4 regions of the Nitrincola sp. genome follow, and region 2 is predicted to be linked to each of the others. Evidence: predicted binding sites of a transcription regulator. Region 2 holds the regulator's gene; each other region holds the start of a gene.
The links. Region 2 encodes sigma-54, which starts transcription at its own class of promoters, with help from an activator protein. Its sites were predicted from a motif close to TGGCACNNNNNTTGCTNT; they were not measured.
Positions count from the first base shown of each region.

Region 1 (7,328 bases), on a different contig from region 2:
AGATTGGTCAGCACATATTCAAAGCTGAAGCTGATCGCAATCAGGAACTCAAATGGCCCGGCTGAACGCGCATCATCAAAGAAGGATTTAGGCACAGACAAGTACCAGACACGGTCATGCATGTGTGACCAGTCCTGGAAGCCATCAAAGTACTTGTTGTAATGACTCATGGCATGAATCTGGGTCTGCACATGACGCAGCTCATCGATAGACTGCATCTGACAGGCCACGCGCGCTCCCGCCCCACCAAACTGACGACCTACATGGGCATAGCCCTGAAACGCCTGGTATTCCAGTGGTGACACGCCGGTCAGGAAGATTTTGATCGCATTGATGTAACGCGCATCGGTCACATTCAGGTGGCCATTGTTCTGCGAAAATGCATCAAAAATAGCGTAAAGTTTTTTCTCTTTTTCAGCCTGGTACTTCCAGTAAGAATCCATTGTCAGACGAAACGGATCTTCCCATTTTGACCAGTCAGTAATTTTAATCCCTTCAAACTCTTCGTAAGGAAAGGCTTTTTTGCGATCGGCATAGGAGTATTCCCAGTCCAGATCACGGGTTAGCAAACGGTACTTATCTTTTAGATTGAGTTTTTTAGCAGCCATTTTGAATACCTTATTATTTTAATTCCGGACTGTTTGTCCCGGACTATTCATTCCAGATCAGGAGTTCCAGCTCAGCTCAAGTTGCTCATCGTCTTCGTCAACATTGCCGCCGAGGGTAATCAGATTCAGATGCAGTTCCTGTACATCCCAGTCACGTCCCATCTTCTCTTCAACCGTGGCGCGCTTGATCACCAGGCTGTTTTCGTTTTCGATGCGGATCATCGCCGGCATGTGATTGACTGTGGCGTCCGGGTTATCTTCCTCAATCGCTTCAACGATATAGCGGGACTCATCATTGTCCTGCAGGGCGATATATACTTTTGACATGCGAAGCTCCTCAGTGGCAGATGCCGATTTTTTGCAAACGAGATTCCAGCAATGCATCGGCCCGACTCAGCGCCGCGTCATCCAGAAGTGTGGTGACCAGGGGGCTCATTGCATCCAGGGTTTTCTGACGCCAGTCGCGGCACCAGGCCTCTAACAAGGCGCGGTTTTCCTCTGATTCAGACGCCATGGTTTTCAGCACACTGTCGAGCCAGCGGGACACATCTTTATTCCAGGCCAGCATGAACTCAGTCAGCATGGCGACATCACGCCCACCGATGCTGCTCAGCTTCTCGTCCAACTGCTCATAAAAGAGATTGAATACCAGCGTATCGACCACCAGGTTTTGCGCGATCACTACCTCAAACCAGTCTTCAACGGTGGTCATCTCTTCACACAGGGCACGCATCCCCTGCCACAGCGGATTCTGCATCCAGTGTTGCTTGGACTCGATCAGCGAATCACCGGTATTGCTATCCAGAATCAAACCGATACGCGACAGATACTGGGCAATCCCCAGGCGATCCATGGCGTTGTACAGCAGTGCCTGAGTGATAGCGGTGCCATAACCAAACGCGCAGCCATACATATTGTTCAGGTTGGCGGTGTGTTCGATATGCCGCAGTGGAATCAGGTAGGTAATCAGGAGATTTTTAACCGCGTCGGGCAGGTGCTCGGCCAGATTACGCTTTTCAAAAAAGGCATAACTGCTCTCAGCGGCTTCCTGCAGTTTGGCGCGATTCTGCACATACGTGCCGTAGTAAAACTGACGTGGATCTTTCAAGGCGTACCAGTCTTCCATGACGATCCGGGTACGGCTCTTATCATTCAGCTCATACTCCGGCTGCCACAGCGGACGGTAATGAAAGTTGGCTTCAGCCTGCAGGTCATAGGTCGCTTCCTGATAGCGTGAAGCTGGCTTATCACCAAAGCGGCGTTCAATATTCGCAAAGGTATTGCGGATTGGCTCCAGGGTGGAGGTTTTGATTTCTATTGTCATCAGACAGTACCCATAGGTTAAACGTTATTGTTATTAAGCGGATCGGTTATGGTTCCTGGACATCAGGGTGTCTTCGCCATAGCGCCATTTCTGCAGTTCAGCATCGACGTCAGCCATCTGTTCATCGGTCATATGAATGACCTGGTTGTTTTTACAGAAGGCGTCAAAAGCGGCAGGCGGCATAATCAACTCGACGAACAAAGAGGGATCTCCAATCGCAAAGTCAAATTCGACGAAACGTGCTCCGGCATCACTGCGCACGCGGATATACTTGGTCAGACGCTCAAAGCTTGAACGCGCTTTGGGCGTGGTATTGGTATGGAGTTGCAAATCGGGCATTGCACAACCTCTGACTTTTTATGTTGTTATGGCGTCATTGTCAGTCAGGTAAAAGCAAGGGCTGTGCCAGGAAAGAAAAATTCAGATCATAAAACCAGATAATTAACTTAAATTATTGTTTTTATTATAGTAATTACATTCAATTTATTCGTAACGCTAGAAGACAAAACAGACTCAATCACATCAAGCACAAAAAGTTGTGCCGATCAGGTTAATCAAATCATCATACAAAACCCCTCACTTCATCATTTCATCAAAAAAGACAAAAAAGGGGTCAGTACCCTTTTATTTTGAATAAAAGGGTACTGACCCCTTTTTTACTTTTTTCTGTTCAAACTTCAGCAGGCAAACTATACTGTATATACATACAGTCTTTATACTGGAGCGAACACATGGCCTCTTCCGACAAATCATCTGCTGCTGCGCGTAGAGGACGGGGCGCGACCTACAATCCCGACAACCGCTTTTCACCCAGAATCAGTGAAACGGTGGATGATGGCTGGTGGCAGGAGGGTACGCAGCAAAGCCTGGCGACCGAAATACGCGATGAACCCTGCAAAACAGCACTGTCGTGGAACACATCCCCCGACCTGCCATTTGACCGCTCCATCAACCCCTATCGGGGTTGCGAACATGGCTGCGTCTATTGTTACGCCCGCCCCTCGCATGCCTATTGGGATATGTCACCGGGACTGGATTTTGAAACCAAATTGATTGCGCGTACCGGCCTGGTCGAAACCCTGCGCGAAGAGCTGTGTAAACCAGGCTATGTATGCCGCCCGATCAACCTGTCCGGTAACACCGACTGCTACCAGCCGATTGAAGCTAAATACAAAACCACGCGCCGGTTGCTGGAGCTGTTACTCGAAGCCCGCCACCCGGTGACACTGGTGACCAAAAGTATGCTGGTTTTAAGAGATCTGGATCTGTTAACGGAGATGGCGAAGCATCGACTGGTCAGGGTGTTTATCAGTATTACCAGCCTGGATATGCAGTTAAAGCGCACCCTGGAACCGCGCGCGGCCTCACCGCAGGCACGCCTGAGAGCGATCCGCGAACTCAGTGCCGCGGGCATTCCCGTGGGCACCCTGGTATCACCGATTATTCCGGGATTAACCGATCATGAAATCGAGCAGATCTTAGCAGCCGTCAGCGAGGCAGGTGCAAGAACCGCTAACTGGATGCTGCTGCGTTTGCCCTTGGAAGTCGCCCCGCTGTTTGAGTCCTGGTTGGAAGCCCATTACCCGGATCGTGCCAACAAGGTCATGAGCCTGATGCGCCAATGTCGTGGCGGAAAAACCAACCATGCCGAATTTGGTAAACGCTTTAGTGGTGAAGGCGTTTTCGCCGAACTGATAGCGCAACGCTTCACCAAAGCCAGCCGCCGCCTGGGTCTGCAAGGCAACACCGAACAAGGCCTGAATACCCGCGACTTCCGCCCACCTTCCCTCCAGGGTGATTTGTTCTTCTAAAGCGGAAAAGCAGAAAAGGGGTCAGTACCCTTTTATTCAAAAATAAAAGGGTACTGACCCCTTTTCTGCTCCCCCCTTTCTGTCATTTCATTAATTCATCATATTTACGTCACCAGGGTGAAATATTTCCGGCATACACTCTCGTTCGAAACTTAAATTCACTTTTTCAATAGAAGCGAAGATTAATTAAAGTTCGTTCGAAGGTATTCAATGCTGTTATCTGAGCGTCAAACAAAAATTCTGGCCTGGTTGAAGCAGGCGGGTGGGCATCTTTCCAGCCAGGAGCTGACGGATTCCTTCAATGTCTCGGTGCAGACGATCCGCAAGGATCTGAATGAACTGAGCGATCAGGGGCTGGTGCAGCGGGTACATGGCGGTATCAGGCTACCGTTTCATAACCGCAACCTGTCCTTCCAGAGTCGTCAGGTGATCAATCTTGAGGCCAAACGTGCCATCGGCAGTAAGGTGGCGGATTTACTGCCGGAAGGTGCGACGATTTTTATTGGTATCGGCACCACGCCACAACAGGTTGCACTGGCATTGCTGGATCATCCTGGATTGCAGGTCATCACCAATAACCTCAATGCCGCCATGACGCTGTGCCACAACCCGAATATTGAAACCCTGTTAACCGGTGGGCGTATTCGGCCATCGGATCAGGATTTGATGGGTGAAGATGCCACCCGTTTTCTGCGACGTTTTCAGGTCAATTTTGGCATTTTTGGTATTGGTGGTCTGGGCCCACAGGGCGATCTGATGGACTTTTCGCCAGAGGAGTCTTACCTGTCACGCGCCATTATTGAGAACAGCGACCAACGCATTCTGGTGGCTGACTCCAGCAAGCATCTGCGTAAAGCCCCTGTACGAACCGGTACCCTGTCTGATGTGGACAGGCTGGTTACTGATCAACTCACCACCCCGATGGCCGAGCTGTGTGAAGCGGCGGGTGTCGAGTTACTTTATTAAGGAGCCAGAGATGAGTCAGTTGCAAGTCTGTCAACTTCGCAAGCAGTGGGAAGAAACCCTTGCGGTCAAAGACATCAGTTTTGAAATTGCCCAGGGTGAGTTTGTTGCCCTGTTAGGCCCTTCGGGTTGCGGAAAATCGACTACGTTAAAAATGATTGCCGGTCTTGAGGATCCCTCATCCGGAAGCATCAAGCTGAATGGCGTCGATATCACCCACCTGCCACCCGGAAAACGCAAACTGGCGATGGTGTTTCAATCCTATGCGCTCTTTCCTCACCTGTGTGTGGCTGAAAATATTGTCTTTGGCCTGAAAGCGCGAGGTGTCGGCGCGCACGAACGTGATCAACGCTTAAAGAAAGTGGCCGAACTGGTGAATCTGGGTGATCAACTGGCCAAGAAACCCTCACAGCTATCCGGAGGCCAGTGTCAGCGTGTGGCACTGGCGCGAGCGATCATTGCCGAAGCGCCTTTATGCCTGATGGATGAACCTCTCTCCAACCTGGATGCCAAGCTGCGTAATGAGATGCGCGCCGAATTAAGAGCACTGCAACAGCGCCTGGGTATGACAGTGCTGTATGTCACCCATGATCAGGTTGAAGCCATGAGCATGGCGGATCGTATTATTCTGTTGAATCAGGGTGAAATCGCTCAGTGCGGCACACCGAATCAACTCTACCACATCCCGGAAACCACCTTTTCCGCTCGCTTTATCGGCAACCCGCCCATGAACCTCCTGGACCAGGGTTCCCAACTGATAGGCGTGCGCCCAGAACATATTCAATTGTCTAACGATGGTATCACCGCTGAGGTGATCCGCTGCGACTATCACGGTGCCGACACCATCATCGATGCCGCCTTACCCTCGATGGCCATGCAAGTGATCAAACTGCGCCTGCCGGGCCATCAACTACTGCCTGCTCAGCAACATTTGCACCTGCAGTGGTCCCTGGAACACCAACATAACTTTTGCTCTAAAACGGGTCAGCGCCGGCAAGACGCTGGTCTGGATACACCCTCCACGCACCAACCCACACAGCAATCAACCACGCCCAACCATAAGGAGTTACAGCATGTTACGCAGCACTAAACGTATGCTAGCCATGGGGTTAACCTCGCTGGCTATTGCGACAGCCGCTCAGGCACAAACTGAATTAACCATGTATTACCCTGTTTCAGTCGGTGGACCTCTGACTGATGTGGTCGATGGCATGATCAGTGATTTTGAACAGCAACATCCTGATATCAAGGTGAATGCGATTTATGCCGGTAATTACAATGATACCCGCGTGAAAGCACTGGCGGCCTTGAACAGCGGTCAACCGGCGCAACTGTCGGTGCTTTTTTCCATCGATGTGCATGAACTGATGGGAATGGACGCCATCGTCCCCTTTGATGCCGTTGTGGAGACAGATGAAGAGCGCGAATGGCTGCAGAGCTTCTACCCCACATTGATGGAAAACGGCGTGGTAGATGATCAGGTTTGGGGAATTCCCTTCCAGCGCTCCACCATTGTGATGTACTACAACAAAGATGCCTTCCGCGATGCAGGCCTTGATCCGGAACAGCCACCCCAAAGCTGGGATGAGCTGGTAGAAATGGGCCAGCAACTGGTTAAAAAAGACAGCAACGGTGAAGTCGAACGCTGGGGCGCGATGATTCCATCCACCGGCTATCCCTACTGGATGTTCGGCGCACTGGCGATGCAAAACGATGAAGTGTTGATGAACAGTGAAGGTAATGAAACCTACTTTAACAACCCAGGTGTCGTTGAAGCGCTGACCTACTGGCAAGATCTGAGTGGTCAATATGCAGTGATGCCACAAGGCATGATTGAGTGGGGTACCCTGCGCCAGAACTTTCTGGAACAGAAAACTGCCATTATGTGGCACTCAACCGGCAACCTGACAGCCGTTAAAGACAGCGCTGAATTTGATTTCGGTGTCGCCATGCTGCCAGCCAACAAGCGTTTCGGCTCTCCCACCGGCGGTGGTAACTTTTACCTGTTCAAAAATGCTTCGGACGAAGAGCGTCGGGCCGCACTGGAACTGGTTCGCTTCATGACAGCACCTGAACAAGCGGCTCACTGGAGTATCGCCACGGGGTATATGGGTGTCAGCCCAGCGTCCTATGAAACCGACGCGCTAAAGCAGTATGTGCTGGACTTCCCACCAGCGGCTGTGGCACGCGATCAACTGGACTATGCCACGGCTGAACTGTCTACGCATGAATCCGGTCGTGTCCGCAAACTGCTGGATGATGCGATTCAATCTGTCTTGACAGGACAGCAAGATGCACAGGAAGCACTGGATTCAGCCCAGAGTCAGGCTCAGCGCATTCTGAGCCGCTACTGATCCACACCACTGAACCTGGCAGCGTTCTTAAAGGGCGCTGCCGTTTTTCTGAGCTGTCTTATCAAGGCTAACTGATGAATCGTCTCAACCAACTCTATGCCTGGCTGATGCTACTGCCTGCTCTGCTGATGCTGTTGGCATTCACCCATATTCCAGCCTTGACGACCCTGTGGCATTCGCTGTTTTTTCCAGCTCGGGGGCAGCGTTCATCCGAGTTTGCCGGTCTGGAAAACTACCGCATGCTGATGGATGATGCGATCTTCTGGAA
Region 1 is NZ_JBLXDN010000018.1:38,237-45,564, reverse strand. Features, by position in the region: gene ACN0R1_RS13675 (aromatic/alkene/methane monooxygenase hydroxylase/oxygenase subunit alpha) at 1-608, opposite strand, end outside; gene ACN0R1_RS13670 (MmoB/DmpM family protein) at 666-935, opposite strand; gene ACN0R1_RS13665 (aromatic/alkene monooxygenase hydroxylase subunit beta) at 946-1,932, opposite strand; gene ACN0R1_RS13660 (phenol hydroxylase subunit) at 1,966-2,271, opposite strand; gene ACN0R1_RS13655 (PA0069 family radical SAM protein) at 2,664-3,743, shown strand; gene ACN0R1_RS13650 (DeoR/GlpR family DNA-binding transcription regulator) at 3,954-4,709, shown strand; gene ACN0R1_RS13645 (ABC transporter ATP-binding protein) at 4,720-5,796, shown strand; gene ACN0R1_RS13640 (ABC transporter substrate-binding protein) at 5,780-7,060, shown strand; gene ACN0R1_RS13635 (carbohydrate ABC transporter permease) at 7,135-7,328, shown strand, end outside.
Region 1: a site for sigma-54 is predicted at 2,323-2,340, ahead of ACN0R1_RS13660 (phenol hydroxylase subunit). Genes of this name have one in related genera too.

Region 2 (7,328 bases):
CCACCAATCAATTTTAATAACGTGGTTTTCCCTGTGCCAGAGGGCCCCATGATTGCTGTCACCTTACCGCGCGGTATCTTGATACTGACATCATCAAAAATACGCTTTGAGCCGCGTGAAAAGCTCATATTACGTATTTCAACAATGATGTTATCTGCAGATTGTTTCATATCCTTCGTTGAGTCTTTTTCAACGTCCATCCCCACACCCTGTTACAACAGACAAGACCGGTAAATATACCATTACAGAGGACAAGTTTAAACGCACCTGTTATCCAAGTTACACCCCTGTAACAAATTGAGTTACGATCTCAGGCAAATCTGCGTTAAACTTGTCGTAACTTATATACTTTTCAACAGATGGCTGATCCCGATCCGAATGAGCACATTTAACTTTATCGCCGCCGGTACAAGAACCATTGAAATAGAACACGCCACCATCAGCGCTTTGCTGGCCCAGCTGAATGACAATTTTAGCAAAGCCTGTGAGCTGTTACTCAGCTGTGAAGGACGTGTCATTGTCACCGGTATGGGTAAGTCCGGGCATATCGGCAATAAAATTGCAGCCACTCTGGCCAGTACCGGCACCCCGGCTTTTTTTGTTCACCCGGGAGAAGCCAGTCATGGCGATTTAGGCATGTTCACCGGCAAGGATGTTGTTCTGGCACTTTCCAACTCCGGTGAGACTACTGAAGTCGTGACCATATTGCCGCTAATTAAGCGCATGGGTGCCCCACTGATCAGCATGACCTCAAACCCTGATTCTACGCTCTCACGCTTTGCTGACGTCAATTTGCACCTGCCGGTAGAGCGTGAAGCCTGTCCGCATAACCTTGCACCAACCTCAAGCACCACCGCACAACTGGTGATGGGCGATGCCCTGGCAATCGCACTCTTGGAAGCACGCGGCTTTAGCCCCGAAGACTTCGCCTTTTCCCATCCCGGTGGCAGCCTGGGTCGACAACTGCTATTGCGTGTAGATGATATTATGCATGCGGGTGAGAACATTCCTCAGGTCACGGTCAACACCTCGATCCGAGAAGCACTGCTGGAAGTAACTCAGAAACGCCTGGGTATGACAGCGGTAACCAACGCCACCGGCGAGCTGCTGGGTATTTTTACCGATGGCGACTTGCGCCGCACCCTGGATCAGGAAATCGATCTTAAAAATACCTCGATTGAAGAGGTCATGACCCGCGGCGGCACTACACTGAAAACAGGATCCTTGGCAGCAGAAGCACTAAAAGTCATGCAGGAACGTAAAATCAATGCGCTGCTGATTACTGATGAGCAAGGCCAGCTCGCCGGTGCGCTGAACATGCATGACCTGCTTAAAGCCGGAGTAATCTGACCATGACAGAAACCTTGTCCGATGTACTGAAGCAACGCTTGCAATCCATTCGTCTGGCCGTGTTTGATGTGGATGGTATATTAACCGATGGTTCGCTGTATTTTTTACCCGATGGTCAGGAAGTAAAAGCCTTCAATACGCTGGACGGCCTGGGGATAAAGCTGCTGCAGAAAGCCGGCATCAAGACAGCCATTATCACCGGACGCAGCTCATCACAAGTGAGCATGCGCGCCAAAGCACTCGGCGTTGACTGGCTGATACAGGGGCGTGAAGACAAGCTGACAGCTCTGGAAGAAATCTGGTTAGAAAGTGGAGACAGCGCAACCACTACCGCCTATATTGGCGATGATCTGCCGGACCTGGCGGCCATCATTACGGTCGCTTTTGGTGTCTCTGTTCCCAATGGTCATCCGGTAGTCTGCCAGGAAGCCGATTGGTGTACCTCCCGCCAAGGCGGTCATGGAGCGGCACGGGAATTCTGCGAAGTACTGTTATCAGCTCAGGGTAAACTGACCGGTCTGATTGAGGAATTTCGCTGATGTTTAGTGCCGCCCGCCTGAAACTGATAACCGGTCTGGCAATACTACTGGCCGCGCTGGTGTACTGGGGCATTTTTGGCAGTCCTGGTGAAACCGTTTCAGGTGACCCGGATAATCCAGATCGAGTGGACTTTTTTATCCGCGATGCGTACATCAGTGTATTCGATGAAAACGGACAACTCTCACGCATCGTCCAGTCACCCCATTTGCAGCATTTCCCGGCACCGGAGCTGATCACACTGAACAGCCCATTGATTACACTGCCTCGCGATGGACGTGGCGATACACAGATTTCGTCCGACCTCGGCAGCATGCCAGACGATGAAAGCAAGATTGAACTTGCAGGAAACGTCAGGGTTATTGATAATTCGGCTGCAGAAACACCTTGGGTACTGACGACATCAGTCATGACATTACTGCCACCGGATGATTATGCCGAAACCGATGCTCCCGTTCAGATTCAACAGGGAACCAACCGTACCGATGCTATCGGCATGCAGGCGTGGCTAAAAGAACACCGTATAGACCTGCTGTCTGACGTAAGAGGATATTATGCGACATACTAAAATGTTAATGCTGTGCCTGATCACAGCACTACTGATACTGAGTCAGACTGCTTACGCCCTGCCTGAAGACCAGGAGCAGCCAATCTATGTCTCAGCCGATCACGCCAGCATGAACGAACTCACTGGCGTCGCTGTGTATACCGGATCAGTTGAAATACGTCAGGGCACCATGCTGATGCTGGGTTCACGTGTCGAAATGCACCGTGATAATGCCGGTAGTATTTCCAGAATTTTATCGACTGGCTCCCCTGCTGAGTTTCATCAGCAAGCCAGTGCCAACCAGCCTACAACCAAGGCCTATGGATTACGTATGGATTACCAGGTACCCACTCAGACGGTAACCATTACTGAAAACGCTCGCGTTATGCAGGACGCCGACGAGTTCACCGGAGATCGCATCGTCTATGACATGGATAAATCTGTCGTGGATGCATTCAGAAGCGAGTCTCAGGATGGCCAGCGCGTGCAAATGATCATTCAACCGAAAGGCAACCAGTAGCCATGACCACCACTCTGGAAGCCCTGCATCTGGCCAAGTCCTATAAAGGACGTGATGTTGTTCGCGACGTTTCCCTGAAAATCAGCCAGGGCGAAATTGTGGGTCTGCTGGGTCCAAATGGTGCGGGTAAAACGACCTGCTTCTATATGATCGTGGGACTGGTAAATGCCGACAAGGGCAATATTCGTCTTGCACAGCAGGATATCACCCAATTGCCTATGCACAGCCGCGCCAAAAAAGGCATCGGCTATCTGCCACAGGAAGCTTCGGTGTTCAGAAAGCTGAGTGTCAGCGACAATCTGATGGCCATTCTGGAAACCCGTAAGGAGTTATCCAAATCAGACCGCACCCAGTTACTGGAAGAGCTGCTACAGGAATTCCATATTACCCATCTACGCAACAGCCCAGGTATGGCACTGTCTGGGGGGGAGCGTCGGCGCGTGGAGATAGCCCGTGCATTGGCCACGGAACCACGCTTCATTCTGCTGGATGAACCCTTTGCGGGTGTTGATCCGATATCAGTAAATGATATTAAACAGACCATACGGCATCTTCAGGAACGTAATATAGGTATACTGATAACTGATCACAATGTGCGCGAGACCCTCGACATTTGTGAACGTGCCTACATCGTCAGTGAAGGCGCCATCCTTGCAGATGGCAGTCCATCTGACATAATGGGCAACAAGCAGGTTCGCAGCGCCTATCTCGGCGACCAGTTCCGGCTTTAGTCACCATCCCTGCCTCTGAATAAGTGATCTTAACGGCATATGAAGCAAGCGTTACATCTCAAGATTGGCCAACATCTCACGATGACGCCACAGCTGCAACAAGCCATCCGCCTGCTGCAGCTGTCAACACTGGATCTACAACAGGAGATCCAGCAGGCGCTGGACAGCAACCCGTTGCTGGAAGTCAGTGATGATGAATCTGACACGACCGAAGCGCTCGTGGATCAAACCTATGAAGATAAAGAAACCGCTGCACTAAACAGCAATAGCGAAACGTCAGACAATTCAAACGAAGACACTGGGGCAGATACTGACTGGAATGAATCCATTCCCGATGACTTGCCCACTGACAGCAACTGGGAAGACACCTTCCAAAGCCAAGGCCCAGGCTCAGGCTCTGCTGCCGAAGGCGACTGGCCTAATCAAGACAATGATACCCGAGAAGACACCCTCCAGGATCATCTGATCTGGCAGTTGAACCTGACCCCCATGAGTGAACAGGACTATATGGTGGCAGAGGCCATTATCGACGCCACGGATGCGGATGGCTACCTGCGTAGCGACCTTGCCGAGCTACTGGAACAGTTCCAGGCACAACAGCCGGAACTGTTCATGGAAGCCGATGAAGATGAAATTCTGGCGGTACTCCACCGGGTTCAGCAATTTGATCCACCGGGGGTAGCCGCCCGAGATCTGAGTGAATGCCTGTGTATACAGATCAGGCAACTGCCAGAAACGATCGAATGGCGTGAGCAAGCAATTCGCCTTTGCCGGGAATTTTTACCCCTGCTAGGCAGCCATGATTACAAAACACTGATGCGCAAAATGCGTCTGAATGACGTTGAACTGGATAATGTCATCAACCTGATCCGCTCGTTAAACCCCAAACCCGGCGCATTGATCAGCTCCACTCAATCTGAATATGTCATACCCGATGTCATGGTGCGTAAAATCCAGGATGAGTGGATCGTATCCCTTAATCCAGATATCGCTCCTAAACTGCGGATCAATTCACAGTATGCGGATTTGATCCGACGTGCTGACAGCAGTGCCGACAATACCTACTTGAAAAATCACCTGCAGGAAGCGCGCTGGTTTTTGAAAAGTTTGCTGAGCCGCAATGACACGCTACTAAAGGTGGCAACCGAGATTGTCGAGCGACAGCGCGACTTTCTCGACACAGGTGATGAAGCCATGAAACCCATGGTGTTGCATGATATCGCTGAAGCGGTATCCATGCATGAATCCACCATTTCCCGTGTTACCACACAAAAATTCATTCATACCCCCAGAGGTATTTTTGAGCTTAAATATTTCTTTTCCAGTCAGGTTAATACGGCCGATGGAGAAGGTGCTTCATCCACAGCGATTCGAGCGCTGATCAAAAAGTTGATTTCTGCTGAAAATACAGCCAAACCCCTCAGCGATAACAAGATCGCACAACTGCTGAAAGAGCAGGGAATCAACGTAGCAAGACGTACCGTCGCAAAATATCGTGAGGCGTTAAGCATTCCGCCTTCTAATGAGCGCAAGCGTCTGCTTTAATTAACTATAGAGTACGACCTCATCGTACCGGCACTAAGGAGAGATACCATGCAGATCAATATAACCGGTCATCACGTAGAACTGACAGATGCATTAAATGAGTACGTTCGCAGTAAATTCGTGCGTCTTGAGCGTCATTTCGACAATATTACCAACGTACAGGTGACCCTGAGTGTTGAGAAGCAGCGCCAGAAAGCTGAAGCTGACTTACATGTAGCTGGAGGTGAAATATTTGCACAAGCCGAACAGGATGACATGTATGCTGCAATAGATGCCATGATCGACAAATTGGATCGTCAGGTCATTAAGCACAAGGAAAAAATGAAATCTCATAAATAACCACTAACTATTGACTATCACATGCCTATATCCGAACTACTGACTGAATCCCTGACACTCTGTCATATCGATGCCGTCAGTAAAAAACGTGTTTTAGAAATTGCCAGTGAAACACTGGCTGCCGAAATAGATGAACTGGAAGCTGAAGATGTCTTCAGCGCCCTGCTCAATCGTGAACGCCTCGGCAGTACAGGCATCGGCGACGGTGTGGCGATCCCACACTGTCGTCTGGCTGGCTGTAATAGAGCTCTCGCACTTTTAATCACCTTGAAAGAACCTATTGATTTTGATGCGATAGACAACCGTCCTGTCGACCTTCTCTGCTGCCTATTGGTCCCTGAAGATGCGGCTACAGAGCATTTACAAACACTCGCTGGTCTAGCCGAGCTCTTCAGTCAGTCAGAGATACGTGAAGCACTGCGAGGTGCTACTGATGCCGTCACGCTGTTCAGTCGTTTTATGAACGCTGCCGGGCAAGGAAGCTAAGCTGTGAAGCTGGTCATTTTGAGTGGTCGATCCGGTTCAGGTAAAACTACGGCGCTGCAAGCACTTGAAGATGCTGGTTTTTATTGCATTGACAATCTTCCAGCCATGCTATTACCTGAGCTGATCAAGCAAATGACCGAGGCCACAGGAAATCCTTCCAGGATAGCTGTCAGCATTGACGCCCGAAACCTGACCAGCAACCTGGAACGTTTTCCAGCGTTACTTGAACAGCTCAAACAGTTCAATGACCTGAGTTGTGAAGTAATCTACCTGGACGCATCGGAATCGACGCTGCTGAAACGTTTCAGTGCAACCCGACGCAAGCATCCGCTCACGGATACGCATTCTGGATTACATGAAGCGATCGAATACGAACGGGTTTTACTCGAACCCATCGCCACCCTGGCAGACATGCGGATTGATACTACACGGCTGACGCTGTATGAGTTACGTGATCGTATTAAACTGCGAATTACCAACAGGCGAGAACAATCGCTATCGCTGCTGTTTGAGTCTTTTGGCTTTAAACACGGTGTACCACTGGACGCTGACTTTACCTTTGATGTGCGCACACTACCCAATCCTCACTGGGTACCAGAATTGCGCCCACTGACCGGACTGGACAAAGAGGTACGTGAGTTTCTGCAGCAATCTACCGATGTGGATGAGATGATAGCGGATATCTCTCACTTTCTGGAACGCTGGTTACCACGTATTCGCCAGGATAACCGTAGTTACCTGACAATCTGTATCGGCTGTACCGGTGGCCAACATCGCTCGGTCTATCTGGCAGAATACCTTGCTAACCATTTCAGCCTGTCGATGGACAGTGTCCATGTCCGTCACCGCGAACTGACCTGATTGAGAAAAGCATGATTGAATCCCCCATCACTATCATTAATAAACTTGGTTTACATGCGCGAGCGGCGGCTAAACTCAGCACCCTGGCCAGTGGTTTTTCCAGCCAGATTCAAGTTGAAAAAAGCGGCCGTTGCGTCGACTGCAAAAGCATTATGGCGGTAATGATGCTGGCCGCCAGCAAAGGCACTGAGCTGATTCTTCGCATTGAAGGCACGGATGAACAACAGGCTTTTGAAGCCATAACCACACTGATTAACAACCGCTTTGATGAGCCGGAATAGAGCCCCCTTATGAACCCACCAGATCAACACAATTTTCAGGCCGATGACGAGGATACCATTGTCAGCCGCTCCGAGCTGAAACGACAGATGGATGCCCTGAAGCAACTGGGCAAGCGCATCACCGAATTGCG
Region 2 is NZ_JBLXDN010000001.1:330,880-338,207, forward strand. Features, by position in the region: gene ACN0R1_RS01515 (ATP-binding cassette domain-containing protein) at 1-200, opposite strand, end outside; gene ACN0R1_RS01520 (KpsF/GutQ family sugar-phosphate isomerase) at 379-1,350, shown strand; gene ACN0R1_RS01525 (KdsC family phosphatase) at 1,365-1,889, shown strand; gene lptC (LPS export ABC transporter periplasmic protein LptC) at 1,889-2,455, shown strand; gene lptA (lipopolysaccharide transport periplasmic protein LptA) at 2,442-2,954, shown strand; gene lptB (LPS export ABC transporter ATP-binding protein) at 2,957-3,685, shown strand; gene ACN0R1_RS01545 (RNA polymerase factor sigma-54) at 3,725-5,230, shown strand; gene hpf (ribosome hibernation promoting factor) at 5,279-5,569, shown strand; gene ACN0R1_RS01555 (PTS sugar transporter subunit IIA) at 5,591-6,055, shown strand; gene rapZ (RNase adapter RapZ) at 6,059-6,916, shown strand; gene ACN0R1_RS01565 (HPr family phosphocarrier protein) at 6,928-7,197, shown strand; gene yjgA (ribosome biogenesis factor YjgA) at 7,207-7,328, shown strand, end outside.

Region 3 (7,328 bases), on a different contig from region 2:
TTGCGGATACCCACCGAGGTGTTGATGATGATCGGCCAGATAGCAGTGATAAAAATCACAAAGATGGCAGACGGGTTACTGTCCTGAAAGGCCGCCAGTGAAATGGGCAACCAGGCCAGGGGCGGCACGGTCCGCAGGATTTGAAAAATTGGATCCAGCCCGCGCATTGCCCAGGTTGACTGGCCTACCAGCACACCCAGACTGATCCCGGCGATAACGGCCAGGCTATAGCCGTAAGCCACCCGCTCCAGGCTGGCTAGAATTTGCCAACCCATGCCGACATCGGTACCGCCATGGTTGTAAAAGGGGTTGATAATCAACTCCCAGGTTTCATCAACTACGCGGGAGGGTGAAGGTAACGTGGCTCCCGGTGAGGAGGTCAACCATTCCCAGATCAGGATTAATATGACACCTACGACCAGTGCTGGCAGTACATTGGTTACAAGGCTCTCTCCCACCGATTTCAACTGACGGGCACTTTTACCCAGTACGGCTGGCATGCCAATCCCCTCTGGTAGCGTCAATACGCGATTGGTTTTTACAGTCATAATTTTCTCTCCTGCTTAGGTCTATCCGGTAAGCGCTCAGGTTCGTTTGATATCCAGGCTGTCAAGATAGGCCTGGGGGTTATCAGGATTGAAAGTCTTGCCATCGAAGAAGGTTTCAATTCCACGTGAAGTGCTTTCTGGAATATCAGCTGAATCAACACCCAGTGCCAAAGCGGCTTCGCGCCAGAGATCTTCTCGGTTGACCTGGTCAATAAGAGCTTGAGAATCTAAATCCTGAGGCAGGTATCCCCAACGCTTGTTCTCAGTCAGGAACCAAAGATCATGACTCTTGAACGGATAAGAGGCCTGATCCTTCCAGTAACGCATCTGATCCGGATGGTTCTCGATCACCTTGCCGTTGCCATAATCAAAATTACCTTCCATGCGATCGACGATGTCATCAAAGGGAGCATGTATCCAACGACGCTTAGAGCATATTTCTGCAACTTCACGGCGATTTTCAGCTTGTTCGCAATAAATCTGCGCTTCCATCACGGCCATCAGCAAGGCCTTGGTAGCGTTGGGATTAGCATCGACATAATCTGCACGCATGGCGAAGGCTTTTTCCGGATGGTTATGCCACATCTCACCGGTGGTATTGGCGGTATAGCCGATGCCTTGATTCACCAATTGCTGGTTCCAGGGCTCACATACACAGAAAGTATCCATACTGCCGACACGCATATTGGCAACCATCTGTGCCGGTGGCACCACAATAGTGGAGATATTCTGATCCGGATCTATACCTCCGGCTGCCAGCCAGTAGCGCATCCACATATCATGGGTACCACCCGGAAAGGTCATCGCAGCATTGATCGCATTACCCGCTTCACGCTTAGCGGCTAACGCCTGACTAAAGCTTGATGTATCCAGCCCAACCTGCAAATCCTTGTATTCACTTCCGACGGAAATACACTGCCCCGCCAGATTCAGGCGCGCCAGTATATACATGGGTGTAGGAATGTTATTTGCAGTCATCGCCCCTGAAGCGATTAAATACGGCATGGGCGTTAATATATGCGCACCATCGATACCATTACGCTGTGAACCCAACACCAGATTGTCACGTGTTGTTCCCCAGGATGACTGCTTAAGCACCTCGACATCGGGCATGCCGTGCTTGGCAAAGAAACCTTTTTCCAGTGCCACGAACAGCGGTGCCGCATCTGTTAACGCAATAAAACCGAGTTTGGCTGAAGTGGTTTCCGGTTTTCCATGGCTGGCAGCGCTTGCACTATTGATACCCAGTGGGAAGATCCCACCCAGTGTTGCAGCACCTGCAACAGCCGCTACACCGCCGATAAACTTACGACGATTTGGATTTTTGGGCTGCTCTGAAGCTGCAAGTCCGGCGATTAAAGGATTATTAATCTTCATGGATGTCTCCTGAAAAGAACAAAAAAAAACGGCGTCCACCTCTGCTAACCCGCTGTAAAGCGAATTAGAGGTGGACGCCGTTGTCCAGTTACTGACTCTTACCTGTTATTAACAACCAACCCCGAAAGATTGGCTTTAGCTTGTGAATAATATAAAGCGAAAATCGTGCCACCAAGATCAAAACTATTAAAAAACAATAATTTGATTGAAATCACGATTAAGTTAGGTGTTTTTCACCCTCAATACCGCACCCATCCTGTGCAAGGCGCACTGAAATGATCCACGAATACAAACGATGTAAGGTTTAGCCAGTGTGATTATTGCGTAGCAGTATGCGGGTGCGTTCAATGATGATTTCGGCCACATCCATCAAGCGTAAATTCTGTTCCATAGCTGACTGACGTATCTGGCGATAGGCTTGATCTTCAGACAAGCCTTGGTATTCCATCAGCAATCCCTTGGCTCGCTCCAGAGTTTTGCGTTCCATCAGCGCCTGACGCGCCTGTTGCAACTCATCACTGACAGACTGTAAGCGCATAGACTGTGCTTTAAGTAACTCATACACAGAACGCCCGGCAGGTGGTGTTTCTTCACTGGAGTGCTGTTCGAAAGCCTGTAATGAATCGGTCAGAAAGCTTAAGGAGGAAGACTCACCTGCATCAGTTACCAGGCTATTGAGCAAACAGCGGTGATTGCGCAAGTCCAACTGGGCCCCATCGAGTTTGGTGGTACACAGTGCCAACAAGTCGGCAGCCAAGGCTTCTTCTATCTGTTTCATGGCATCGATACGGCAGGTGGCGACGTCATACCATACCTCACTGAAGGCTGAAGGAATGGCCTCGTCGGCCTGGGCTCGCGCCACGATTTGACGCAGCCTGTTCAGCTCAGCGGCACACTCATGTACCAGCAGCGCCTCCCACAAGGTTAAGGGTTGCGGACTACTGAACTCGGCAAAGGTTTCAAAACAACGCGCCTGAGCTTCAATCAAATGTTGCAGTTTATGCTGTTCTTCGGTTTCAAAGTGTCCTGCGGCAAAGCCACTGGCACCCCAGGCACGTTCTTGCCCGGCCAGTTCTTTTCCTTGCATAAAATTGAACATGGCGACCAGTGCCCGGGTAATATCCGGATCAGCGGCGGTATCCGCCGCTTCAAATACCACAGACAACAAGCCGGCAATCAATGCACTGATCAGGCGGGTCAACTCTTTTGCCGTAATCCGCAGATGCAATGCACGCTGACGTATTTCAGGCAGAGCATCCAGCCCATGCAATACATAGGCTATCCGGGTATACAAGCGCACACTGCCAGACAGATGGCAAGCGCTTAGATCCAAGGCTGCCAGGCGTTGTCTCAGGCCGGCTTCCATTTCCATACACAGGGCTATCTGTTCATGGCGCTGTGGCCCGAAACGCTCACCTTCTGAGGCGATATAGACATTTGACAACCCCCGCTCACGTTGCAGCATATGTACCAGCTGACTGATGCTGTTTACCAGTTCGCCGGTCAACAACAACTCTTCCAGGTTGGCAATTTCACAGCGTTTTGAGGCCAGCAAAAAATCTTCTGCACTGCATGAAGGCATGATGTGCTCCGTTATGTCTATTTGGAACATCATCCTGCAAGGTTTATACCACTATCCAATTAATCTGCCGAGCACTCGCCAGCAATAGAACATTGCAGTAACCTTGCTAACCCCGCCTCTGAAAAGTGACATGCCAGTAACCAATGCAGTTTGGTGAAGGCCGCTTCAGGTGTCAGATCCCCTCCGGAAATCACACCGATGCGGTTTAAGTCTGATGCACTGGCATAACTGCCCTGGGTTACACCACCACTGATACACTGACTGACATTGATAACTGTCACCCCGGCATCAATCAGCTCAGCCAGCACCGATACCAACCCTTTGGGAGGATTACCAGCACCATAGGTCTGTAGTACCAATCCGCGTAATCCAGGCTGATGCAACAGCCATTGCAGCTGTTCACTGGCCATACCTGGATAGACACTTAGCATCACAACCGCCTCAGCATGCATCTGCTCTGGCAAGGCCGACAACCCAGCCTTGCCTTGGGGTAGCGCCTGCAACGGCTGATAAAGGGGTTTAATCCCCAATTTTGCCAGCGCTGGAAAGGCCGGTGAGTCAAATGCAGCCATGGATTCACTATGCAGCTTCCGGCAGCGATTACCGCGCAGCAGCCGATCATGGAAGCACACACACACTTCATGAATCAGACCGTCGGCGGCCAGTTGCAAGCTGTTGGTTACATTGACTGGCGCATCGCTGCGAGGCTCACTCAGAGGAATCTGAGCCCCAGTGATGATCACCGGTTTATCTAATGGCCCTAACATAAATGACAAGGCCGACGCGGTATAGGCTAGCGTATCTGTGCCGTGCAGGATCACAAAACCCCTGTAGTCCTGCCAGTAGGAGCCTAATAGACGCGCTAAATGCAGCCAGTCGGTTGGTTCTGCGGCGGCACTGTCAATCAGCGGTTGCAGTTCCAACCAGTCAAATGCCACTGATTGAGCCGGGCTCAAGCTGTTCCGTAAACGCTGTTCAAACCCCTCCGCGGGAGCATAACCTTCGGGCGTTGCAAGCATGCCAATCGTGCCACCACAGTGTATAACCAGTACCGGCGCTGTCATAAGACGCTCTCCGGCTCAAGCGTCATATAAGGTTTTAGCATGGCTTCCGGGCTCAGCAGTCTGTCGAGCTCCTGAGGTGTCAGCAGTCCTTTTGCCAGCACCAGCTCCCTGACGGTTTCTCCACTCATCAGCGCCTGTGCAGCAATGCGTGAGGCCTGGGTATAGCCTATATGAGGTACCAGTGCTGTAACCACGCCAATGCTGTTGTGCAGATGTTCTGCACAGCGATCTTCATTAGCCTCTATGCCCCGGATGCAGCGCTGATCCAGCATTTCACAGGCGGAGCTTAGCATTCGAATTGAGCTGAGCAGGTTATAGACTATCAGCGGCTCCATCGCATTGAGCTGCAATTGCCCCGCTTCGGCAGCCAGAGTCACTGCCAGATCATTGGCAATCACCTGAAAAGCGGTTTGGTTAACCGCTTCAGGAATTACCGGATTGACCTTACCCGGCATGATGGATGAACCCGGCTGTACCGCTGGCAAACGTATCTCACCCAATCCGGTTCGGGGGCCACTTGAGAGCAGCCGTAAATCGTTAGCCACCTTGCTGAGTTTGATCGCCAGACGTTTCAGAATGCCCGAGAAAAATACAAAGGCACCCATATCCGACGTGGCTTCAACCAGGTTAGTCGCTGGCACCAATGGCTTGCCGCTTATACGGGCCAGATGGCCTATCGCCAGAGCAGAATACTCAGGGTGGGCATTAATCCCTGTTCCTATGGCTGTTCCACCAAGATTGACTTCGCATAATAGTGCACAGGCTTCATGTAACCGGTCGATATCTTCACGCAGGGTTACGGCAAAGGCTTCAAACTCCTGACCCAGTGTCATAGGCACCGCATCCTGTAGTTGGGTTCGGCCCATTTTTACCACATGATTAAACGCCTGTCCTTTCTCGTGTAGTGAATCAATCAGCGCCTGCAACGTGACGATAAGTGGTTCTGTGGCAATTTGAACGGCAACACAAACTGCTGTTGGATAGGCATCATTGGTTGACTGGGAACGGTTTACATCGTCATTGGGGTGCAAAAACTGATAATCACCGCGCTGATGGCCCGTATTAGTCAGTGCCAGATTGGCAATCACTTCATTGGCATTCATATTGGTTGAGGTACCCGCGCCGCCCTGGATCATATCCACGACAAACTGATCATGCAGTTTACCAAGCTGTATATCCTGACAAGCGGTAATGATAGCTTCAGCTTTAGTCACTGGTAACACGCCCAAATCTCGATTCGCTGAAGCCGCCGCCTGCTTTACCATCGCCAAAGCATTCACTAATTCAGGAAAGTGGCTCAGCGGTATACCGGTAATGGAAAAATTATCCAGTGCGCGCTGGGTCTGGATGCCATACCAGCAATAATCCGGCATTACGCGTTCACCCAGCAGATCGTGTTCAAGACGTGTTTTCATCAGCGATTATCCGTTTGTTTGTTTTTGCCTATTAAACCAACGGACCAGCTTGACTACCATTTGGCAAATTGTTGCTTTAAGATGCAGATATAAGCGCTATATGCATCACAATGCATCACTTCATTAGACTTTCCAACAGCCACTGAGACAGGTCCATCACCCAATGACTGAGCACTTCTGCAGTAATCTGAAATTACTCTGCAGCTACCACAAATCCATTGCCGAGGTTTGCCGACGTTTAGGGGTCAACCGCACCCAGTTCAATCGCTACCTGAAAGGCAGCAATCATCCCTCTACGCATAGGCTGCAACAGATCTGTGATTTTTTTGGTGTGGAACCGCATGAAATACTACTGCCCCATCATCAGTTTCAGCGCCTGATCAGCGTTCGCCCTCGCATCACTACGCATGCCACGGAGCAACCTGCCGCTGAACAACAGCATTTGCAACGCCTGCGACAACAAAGTGGTCAGGGATTGGACAGGTACCTCGGCTATTATTTTGAGTATTACCTATCCATGGCCTCACCTGGAAAAATCCTGCGAACGCTGGTGCATATCGAAAAAGTCTCCGATCAGGTGGTTTTTCAGCGTTTGGAGCGCATGCAGGAGCGTCCAAATGAAAAGCCCTGCCATGGCATCTATCTCGGTGCGGCCTATCTTTTAGCTGACCGAATTTTTATGGTGGATTATGAGTCGCTGACCGGGCAGGAAATTAGCCAGACTATCCTGTTTCCAAGCTACAGGAATCGTATTAGCTATCTGACCGGCCTTAAGCTGGGGGCATCCGGCAGTGGTGAACGCATGCCTTGTGCCACTCGGGTAGTTTACGAGCACCTTGGAAATTCCGTGGATAAACGCCAGGCTCTGCGCCTCTGCGGACTCTATCCGCTGGATACTGACCAGATTGAGCCACTACTGAAACAAGCACTATCCAATCAGATTGCAGCCGATGAATACCATTTGCGTGCACGACATCTGCCCAGGTAAGGATCGAAAGCGGCATTGCACGCACCAAAATAGTGCCAATATAACGCTTTCTAGATATTTCAAATCCCAGCCTTGCCAGCAATCAACTGATTTTTAAAGATAAGCCTACTATGGCACCTTTTTTGCTGGTAACTAACGCAAAGCAACAACACAATTTATAGTTTCTATCAGAGTTTGACTCTGACTACGGCAATGGCGCCCGCATCTTCACCCCGCATCACTGGGGGATGAAGATGCGGGCTTTTTTTTGGGATAAAGCTTATGAAACAGCAGACCACCTGCCCCTATTGTGGCGTAGGTTGCGGGATAACCGCCGAACTGAGTGCAAACCGGATTCTAAGTGTATCTGGTGAC
Region 3 is NZ_JBLXDN010000003.1:196,947-204,274, reverse strand. Features, by position in the region: gene ntrB (nitrate ABC transporter permease) at 1-548, opposite strand, end outside; gene ACN0R1_RS04410 (CmpA/NrtA family ABC transporter substrate-binding protein) at 585-1,925, opposite strand; gene ACN0R1_RS04405 (nitrate- and nitrite sensing domain-containing protein) at 2,230-3,507, opposite strand; gene ACN0R1_RS04400 (asparaginase) at 3,567-4,571, opposite strand; gene ACN0R1_RS04395 (aspartate ammonia-lyase) at 4,568-5,986, opposite strand; gene ACN0R1_RS04390 (helix-turn-helix domain-containing protein) at 6,150-6,974, shown strand; gene ACN0R1_RS04385 (molybdopterin-dependent oxidoreductase) at 7,236-7,328, shown strand, end outside.
Region 3: a site for sigma-54 is predicted at 2,079-2,096, ahead of ACN0R1_RS04410 (CmpA/NrtA family ABC transporter substrate-binding protein). Genes of this name have one in related genera too.

Region 4 (7,328 bases), on a different contig from region 2:
TGCAGCAGCGCTTTCCATCTGAGTTATATGTGGCAGAAGAGCTGCGTTTATTTTTAATACCGGAAGTCTCTGCTATGCCTGTGTGGGTGGTAGGTATACTCAGTGTAGGTATAGTGGCCGCGATCCTATCCAGTGCTTCGGTGTTAATGATTTCGGCTGCTCATTCTGCTGCTGTCCAGCTACTGTCTAAACGTTTAACGCAAAGAGCAGAGCTTAAGCTGGCGCGGTTAGTAGCGGTGTGTATGTTGTTGATGGCTGGGCTTCTGGCGCTAATCCTGCCTGGTACCTTGATTGAACTGATGAACCGCATTATTGCGCTGGCCGCCGCTACCTTGTTTGCGCCTACTTTGTTGCTAATTTTCAGGCCGGGACTGCATCCTTATGCCGTGTTTACAGGCATATTAGCAGGCTTTACCAGCTATCTGGCCTATACCCTTGTGTTTGATCTGAGTCTGATGCAAATGGGCCAAACATCGTTATCAACGATACTCTCACCAGAAGCGTTTGGGGCCTGCGCTATGTTGCTGAATTTGGGTGTTACGCTGTTGATGACCGTTTTTTTTAAAGTGGCTGTGCTGCCTGTCAAGCAGTAAGCCCAATGCGCTGAATAATAACAATAGGAGTCACTATGTCAGAATCGTTTAATATGGATAACTTGCCCTTCAGCCTGCTGAGTCAGAAAGAGCAGGCGATGCTTAACAGCCATCTGGATATTGCTTACTTCCAAAAAGGCGAAACCATTATTACGGCGGGTGAGGTACCAGAAGGCGTTTTTATTGTGCTCAAGGGAAAGGTGGGCGAAAGCGACGGCTCCGAGTTAGTTGATAATGATGCGGCTGCCAGTGTGTTTGTTCATTATCAGGATGAAGATTACTTTGGTGGCTGGTCGGTTCTGAATGGTAAGGCAATTCATAATTTTATTGCCGTAGAAGAAACTATCTGCCATGTGTTACCCACCCGAACTTTGATGGATCTGATCGCCAGTAATGCATTGTTTGCTGATTATTTCCAGCAAAGCCTTACCGCTAAACGTGAAATTGTCGCTCAGTATGGTCAAAATCAAGATATGGCTGAGTTTATGCTGGCGCGAATTGAAGATGGCACTATCCGTGAACCGCTCATAGTGCTGGAGGGTACGTCGATTTTTGAAGCTACCCGCATGATGCGTGAAATGAAAGCAGATTGTGTTCTAGCTAAGAAAGGTAACCGCTATGGCATGGTTACCGGCACGGATCTGCTTGATGCGGTCATCATCAAGAATATGCCCCTGGAGTCTGATGTGTCAGAAATTGCCAGTTACCGTCTGATTACTACGGATCCGCAGGACTATCTGTTTAATGCGCTGATAATGATGACGCAGCAGCAGATAGAGCGTGTGGTGGTAATGCGAGGCACTGAGCTGTTCGGTATTGTTGAGCTGACAGACGTGCTGAGCCATTTTTCCAGTCATTCACATGTCATTGGCTTGCGTGTTGAGCGTGCACAGACCCTTGATGATCTGAGGGAAGCTGCTCAGGGTCTGACCGACTTGATTAAGGCGTTGATTTCAACAGGGGTGAAAACTCGCTTTACCATGGAGTTGCTGGCCGCCATGAATGGCCGCATTATTTCCAAGCTGTTTGATCTGGTGATACCTAATGATATGCGGCCGCATGTTTGTCTGATCGTAATGGGTTCAGAAGGACGGGGCGAGCAAATAATGAAAACTGACCAGGACAATGGTCTGATATTCAGGGATGGTCTGGAATGGTCGGAAATGCATAAAGTGATGCAGAAGTTCAGTGAGACTTTGATCTCATTTGGTTTCCCGCCCTGTCCGGGTAATATCATGGTATCAAATCCGGAGTGGGTTAATTCCACCAACGAATGGGCTGCCAAACTGAGTCGCTGGAGTCAAAAATTTGACGGTGAGTCGGTAATGAAGCTGGCTATTGCGGTGGATGGGAAGCCGCTTGCCGGTAATGCGGCTATGTTTAAGGTGGCCAGGAATGCTTTTCTTCGGAGTATAAAAAACAACGACATCTTTTTTTCGCATTTTGCCAAGGCCGCGCTGAACTTTGATACGCCACTGACTTTTTTTGGAAATCTGAAAGATAAAGGCATGTTGGATATCAAGAAGGGCGGTATTTTTCCGATAGTGCATGGTGTTCGCACTATGGCGCTGGAGTATCGGATACTGGAAACTAATACCTTTAAGCGCATAGAAGTGTTGGTGGAAATGGAGCAGTTGCGCAAATCCGTGGGCGAAAACTTGTCTGAGGCTTTGTCTTTGTTCGTGCAAATCCGGCTGAAGCACCAAATTCAGCGCGTGGAAGAGAGTGCAGATGGCGTAGATAAAACACCGAATGCTATTGATTTGCAGCGCTTGAATAAGCTGGAGAGGGATTTGCTCAGAGATGCGTTAAGAATTGTCAAGGATTTCAAGAAACACTTGGCTTCGCGTTACCATATAGGCTCATAACAATATGATTATTCCAAGAACAATCCGGCGCTTTAAAGAGCGCAGAGAGTTTCGGGACAGCCCCTATGCCCCTCTATTTGAACCTTATAAGGGTGATGAGGTGGTCTCACTTGATTGTGAAACCACCAGTCTGGATGTAAAGAAAGGCGAAATTCTGTCTATAGGTGCTGTACGTATTCGTGGTCGGCGAGTGATTACCAGCGAGCGCCTGGATATTAAGCTCAAGCCGCCAGCTTCCCTGACAGGGGATTCTATCAAGATACATAAAATTCGCGCCAGTGATCTGGTTGATGGCATAGAGCTTGATGATGCCTTGGAGCAAGTGCTGGAGTTTGTCGGCAATCGTCCGATTCTTGGGTATTATGTAAATTATGATATTCGCATGCTGGATAAATATATCCGACCGAAATATGGCTTTGGCTTGCCAAATAAGGCAATAGAGCTATCCCACGTCTATCACGATATCATTAAATGGAAGACGGTTGGTGGTGATGTAGACCTGCGTTTCGATACTATCTCCAAGAAACTGGATATTCCAATTATTCAGCGGCACACAGCGTTGGGTGATGCGATAACGGTTGCGTTGATGTATGTGCGGCTAAAATTTGGTGCTCCCTTGGCTGATTAGCAGGACTGTTTGGCTTAAGTCAAAATTACATTATAAAAAAGCAGGCATTGGCCTGCTTTTTGCATTTTTGTACTCACGGTGCCAGGTTTATGATTGGATACGACAAAAAATTGTCATTATTTTGCTTGTCGACTTCTTGTTATTCAATAATGGCGCTATAATGTCAAAAAAATGCCACTATCCAATGAGGTCTGAACATGATTGAGCGGTCTGATATCAATAGTGTTCTGGCGCAAATGCGAACCATGCGGTCAGACATGCAGCAGGCTGCGCGCCAGATCGAGATGCCGGGCTTACGGTCTGAAGCTCCCGGAAATGCTATTAAAGATTCTGAGCGTACCGGATTTACAGACTTGCTTAAGTCTGCTGTGGATCAGGTGAACTCCAATCAAAAAATGTCAAACCAGATGCGTGAGTCTTATGAGCGTGGTGATCCGGGTGTTGACTTGCCTCAGGTGATGATCCAGGCGCAAAAAGCATCTATTTCCTTCGATGCTTTGACCCAAGTGCGTAACCGCCTGGTTCAGGCCTATGAAGATGTCTCGAAGATGCCTATCTAACTGAGTTGGTATAAATGGAAAATACAGCGGGTCCATTAAATGCAAGAGGCGGTCTCATGGCTGGGTTCAACGGCCTGGGGATTTTGCGTCAGTTGGGTTTAATGATTGGACTGGCCGCAAGCGTCGCCATTGGTTTTGCTGTAGTACTTTGGTCGCAGCAGCCAGACTATCGAGTTCTCTACGCCAACTTGAGTTTTTCTGATGCCAATGAGGTTATCGAACAACTGCGTATGAATAAAATCCCCTACCGCTTTGATGCGGACGGGCGAGCTATTTTAGTGCCAGAATCTCATGTACATACGGCTCGGCTACAACTGGCCGCTGATGGCTTCTCTGCGGATAAAACTATAGGTTTTGAACTGTTGGATCAGGACCATGGTATGGGTAGTAGCCAGTTTATGGAAACCACACGTTACCGGCGTGGCCTGGAAGGCGAGCTTGCCAGAACTATCTCCAATATGATGGCTGTCAGGTCGGCGCGTATTCACTTGGCAATTCCGAAGGACACAGTTTTCATCCGCGATCAGAGTAAGCCCCGTGCATCAGTATTCTTAGAGTTATTTTCCGGACGCCAATTAGAGCGTGATCAGGTGGCCGCAATCGCTAATCTGGTTGCTTCCAGTATCCCAGAACTGGATGTCAAGGATGTCACTATTGTCGATCAGCGTGGTCGATTACTTAATATTCGCGATGTCGATTCGGATGTGGTGTTGGCGGCTCGGCAGTTGGAGTATGTACGTCAGGTTGAAGACACCCTGGTTAACCGAGTAAACAGTATTCTGCAGCCGGTTGTTGGACTGGGGAATTTCCGTGCAGAGGTATCTGCTGATATAGACTTCACTGAGATTGAACAAGCCAGTGAAGTCTATAATCCTGATTTGCCAGCTTTACGCAGCGAACAGACCATGGAAGAGCGTCGCGAGGCGGGTGATGTTGCTGCCGGTGTTCCTGGGGCGTTGGCAAACCAGCCACCAGGTCCAGTGGCGGTGCCAGAAATAGCCGGTGCTAATGGAGCTGTTGCTGGAGCTGGGAGTTCCGGAACCAGTCGTAACCAGGCTACCCGTAATTTTGAGCTGGATCGTAGCATCAGTTATACCCGGCAGCAGATGGGAGGCGTCAAACGCTTGTCGGTTGCAGTGGTTGTAGATGACCTGACTAATATTGACCCTGCAACGGGTGAGCAGAGCAGGGCATCTTGGTCAGAAGAAGACCTGGAGCGTTTGCGTCTGCTGGTTCAAAATGCCGTGGGCTTTTCAGCGCTGCGAGGGGATAGCGTTAATGTGATTAACTCTTCTTTTGTGCCGCCTGAGGAGTATGAAGTGGTGGACACGGCTTTTTGGCAGCAAGACTGGTTCTGGAACTTGATTAAACAGCTTGGCGCTGGGTTATTTGTGCTGATTCTTGTTCTGGGGATTCTGCGCCCAGTGTTGAAGCACCTGTCTACAGCTGGTGGCAGTCGATCCGTAAATGAACTGGGGCCGGCGGGTCAGATCTCGGCTGAGCTGGACTCTCTGAATGGTTCAGGTATAGCCGACGATAAGGTCACTTTTGGTGGTGTGGAGTCTGCCGCTATGGTCACCCCTAACGAAAGTTTTGATTATCAGTTGAATGAAATTCGCAGTATGGTAGCCGAAGATCCGGCCCGTGTGGCTCAAGCGATTAAGCAGTGGGTGGTAGAGCGTGAGTGACGGACTGACAGATATTGAAAAGGCTGCCGTGCTGCTGATTAGTCTGGGTGAGAGTGATGCTGCTGAAATACTCAAGCACCTTGGGCCGAAAGAGGTGCAGCGGATAGGTGAGGCTATGTCACGTCTGGATAATGTGCCGCAGTCACGAGTCGAATCAGTAGTTTCAGATTTTCTGGATGTTGTCAGCGATCAAACCGGTATCGGCATCAATAATGACCGCTATATCCGGGCAATGTTAAATCAGGCCTTGGGTGAAGATAAGGCTAAAACGCTTATCGACAGAATCCTGTTCAGCACCAATACCTCGGGTCTGGATACGTTGCGTTGGATGGACGCGCGACAGGTGGCCGAAATCATACGCTTTGAACATCCGCAGATTCAGGCTGTCATAGTCTCGTATCTGGAGCCGGATCAGGCGGCAAGTGTTCTGAGTTTTTTTGATGATAAAGTGCGCCTGGATATTGTCATGCGTGTTGCTGCACTGGACCAGATTCAACCACAGGCCTTGCAGGAGCTGAATGATATGCTGGAAAGTCAGTTCAGTGGTCCTCGCTCAACTCAGTTGACTCGTCTGGGTGGGGTGAAGTCGGCGGCAAATATTATGAACTTTATTGACACCCAGATAGAAGCCGAGCTGATGGATGCCATTAAAGAAACCGACGAAGGGTTGGCGAATCAAATCTCTGATCTGATGTTTGTGTTCGATAATTTACTGGATGTCGAAGATCGAGGCATTCAGGTTATTTTGCGAGAAATTCAGACAGATCAGCTGGTTGTGGCCCTTAAAGGGGCTGATACGCAGCTGCAGGAAAAAATCTTCAAGAACATGTCCAAGCGTGCTGCCGAGCTGCTGCGTGATGACCTTGAAGCGAAAGGTCCTGTACGAATCAGCGAAGTCGAGTCTGCCCAGAAAGAAATACTCAACGTTGCCCGACGACTTGCCGATGATGGCGAAATTACGCTGGGTGGCGGTGATGATATGATTTAATCCTATGAAAGCGGACAATATATTTCCCGTTAGAATCCCGGCTGCTGAGGCCAGGCGCTTGAATGCCTGGGAGCTTCCAGCGATGGAAAGTGAACCGCAAGGGTCCGCTTTTAATACCGTCTATCAGGAAGAAAAAGTGACGGTGACGGATGAAGAAGTTGCCGCTGAAAAACTGACATTGGCTGAAATAGAGCAAATCCGAGAGGATGCCTTTAAAGAAGGTTTTGCTCAGGGGCGCGAAGAAGGTTTTGAGCAAGGGAAGTCAGACGGGTACAAGCAGGGCTATGAGCAGGGCTTGGCGTCAGGTGAAGTTGAAATTAAGCGGCAACTGGCATTGCTTGATAGTCTGCAATTGTCTTTCAGACAGCCTATTGCTGAACAAGAAAAAGCTCTTGAAGGCTTGTTGATTGATCTGGTTCGGCGTTTTGCTGAAGCGGTGATTCATGCCGAGCTGCAGGCCAGTGAAGCGCACATTGTTAAGGCCGTAGTGTCGGCTTTGGATGAGTTGCCTTCGACAACGCTGAATTGCCAGGTTCAGGTCAATCCCGTTGATCTAAATGCGTTAGAGCGGCTCGCTCAACGCGAAGGTTTTACGCTGGTGTCCGATGAGACTATTACGGCCGGTGGTTGTCGTCTGGTGACCGAAAATAGTCGGGTGGATTACACCGTAGAAACCCGTTTTCAACAGGTTGCCGAGCAATTATCTGCTGCACTGGGGAAATACACCTCGTCTGCTCCGCAATAACGGAGGTCCTATGGCACTTTTCCATAATCAACCACATTTGCAAGACCCTGGATTATTTACACCGACCTATCCTGAGGTGAGCGGGCGTATTACGCGGCTGATTGGGTTGACGTTGGAAGCGGTTGGCTTGAAGGTTGCGCTGGGTGATTACTGTAAAATCGAAGTGCTTAAAGGCCAGTATTCCGAAGCTGAAGTAGTGGGTTTTTCCGGTGATCGAATCTACCTGATGCCACTGCATAGTGTTGATGGGTTACAGCC
Region 4 is NZ_JBLXDN010000016.1:19,758-27,085, reverse strand. Features, by position in the region: gene ACN0R1_RS12825 (sodium:solute symporter family transporter) at 1-593, shown strand, start outside; gene ACN0R1_RS12820 (putative nucleotidyltransferase substrate binding domain-containing protein) at 629-2,461, shown strand; gene ACN0R1_RS12815 (3'-5' exonuclease) at 2,466-3,089, shown strand; gene fliE (flagellar hook-basal body complex protein FliE) at 3,287-3,649, shown strand; gene fliF (flagellar basal-body MS-ring/collar protein FliF) at 3,706-5,337, shown strand; gene fliG (flagellar motor switch protein FliG) at 5,330-6,325, shown strand; gene ACN0R1_RS12795 (flagellar assembly protein FliH) at 6,330-7,070, shown strand; gene fliI (flagellar protein export ATPase FliI) at 7,081-7,328, shown strand, end outside.
Region 4: a site for sigma-54 is predicted at 3,138-3,155, ahead of fliE (flagellar hook-basal body complex protein FliE). Genes of this name have one in related genera too.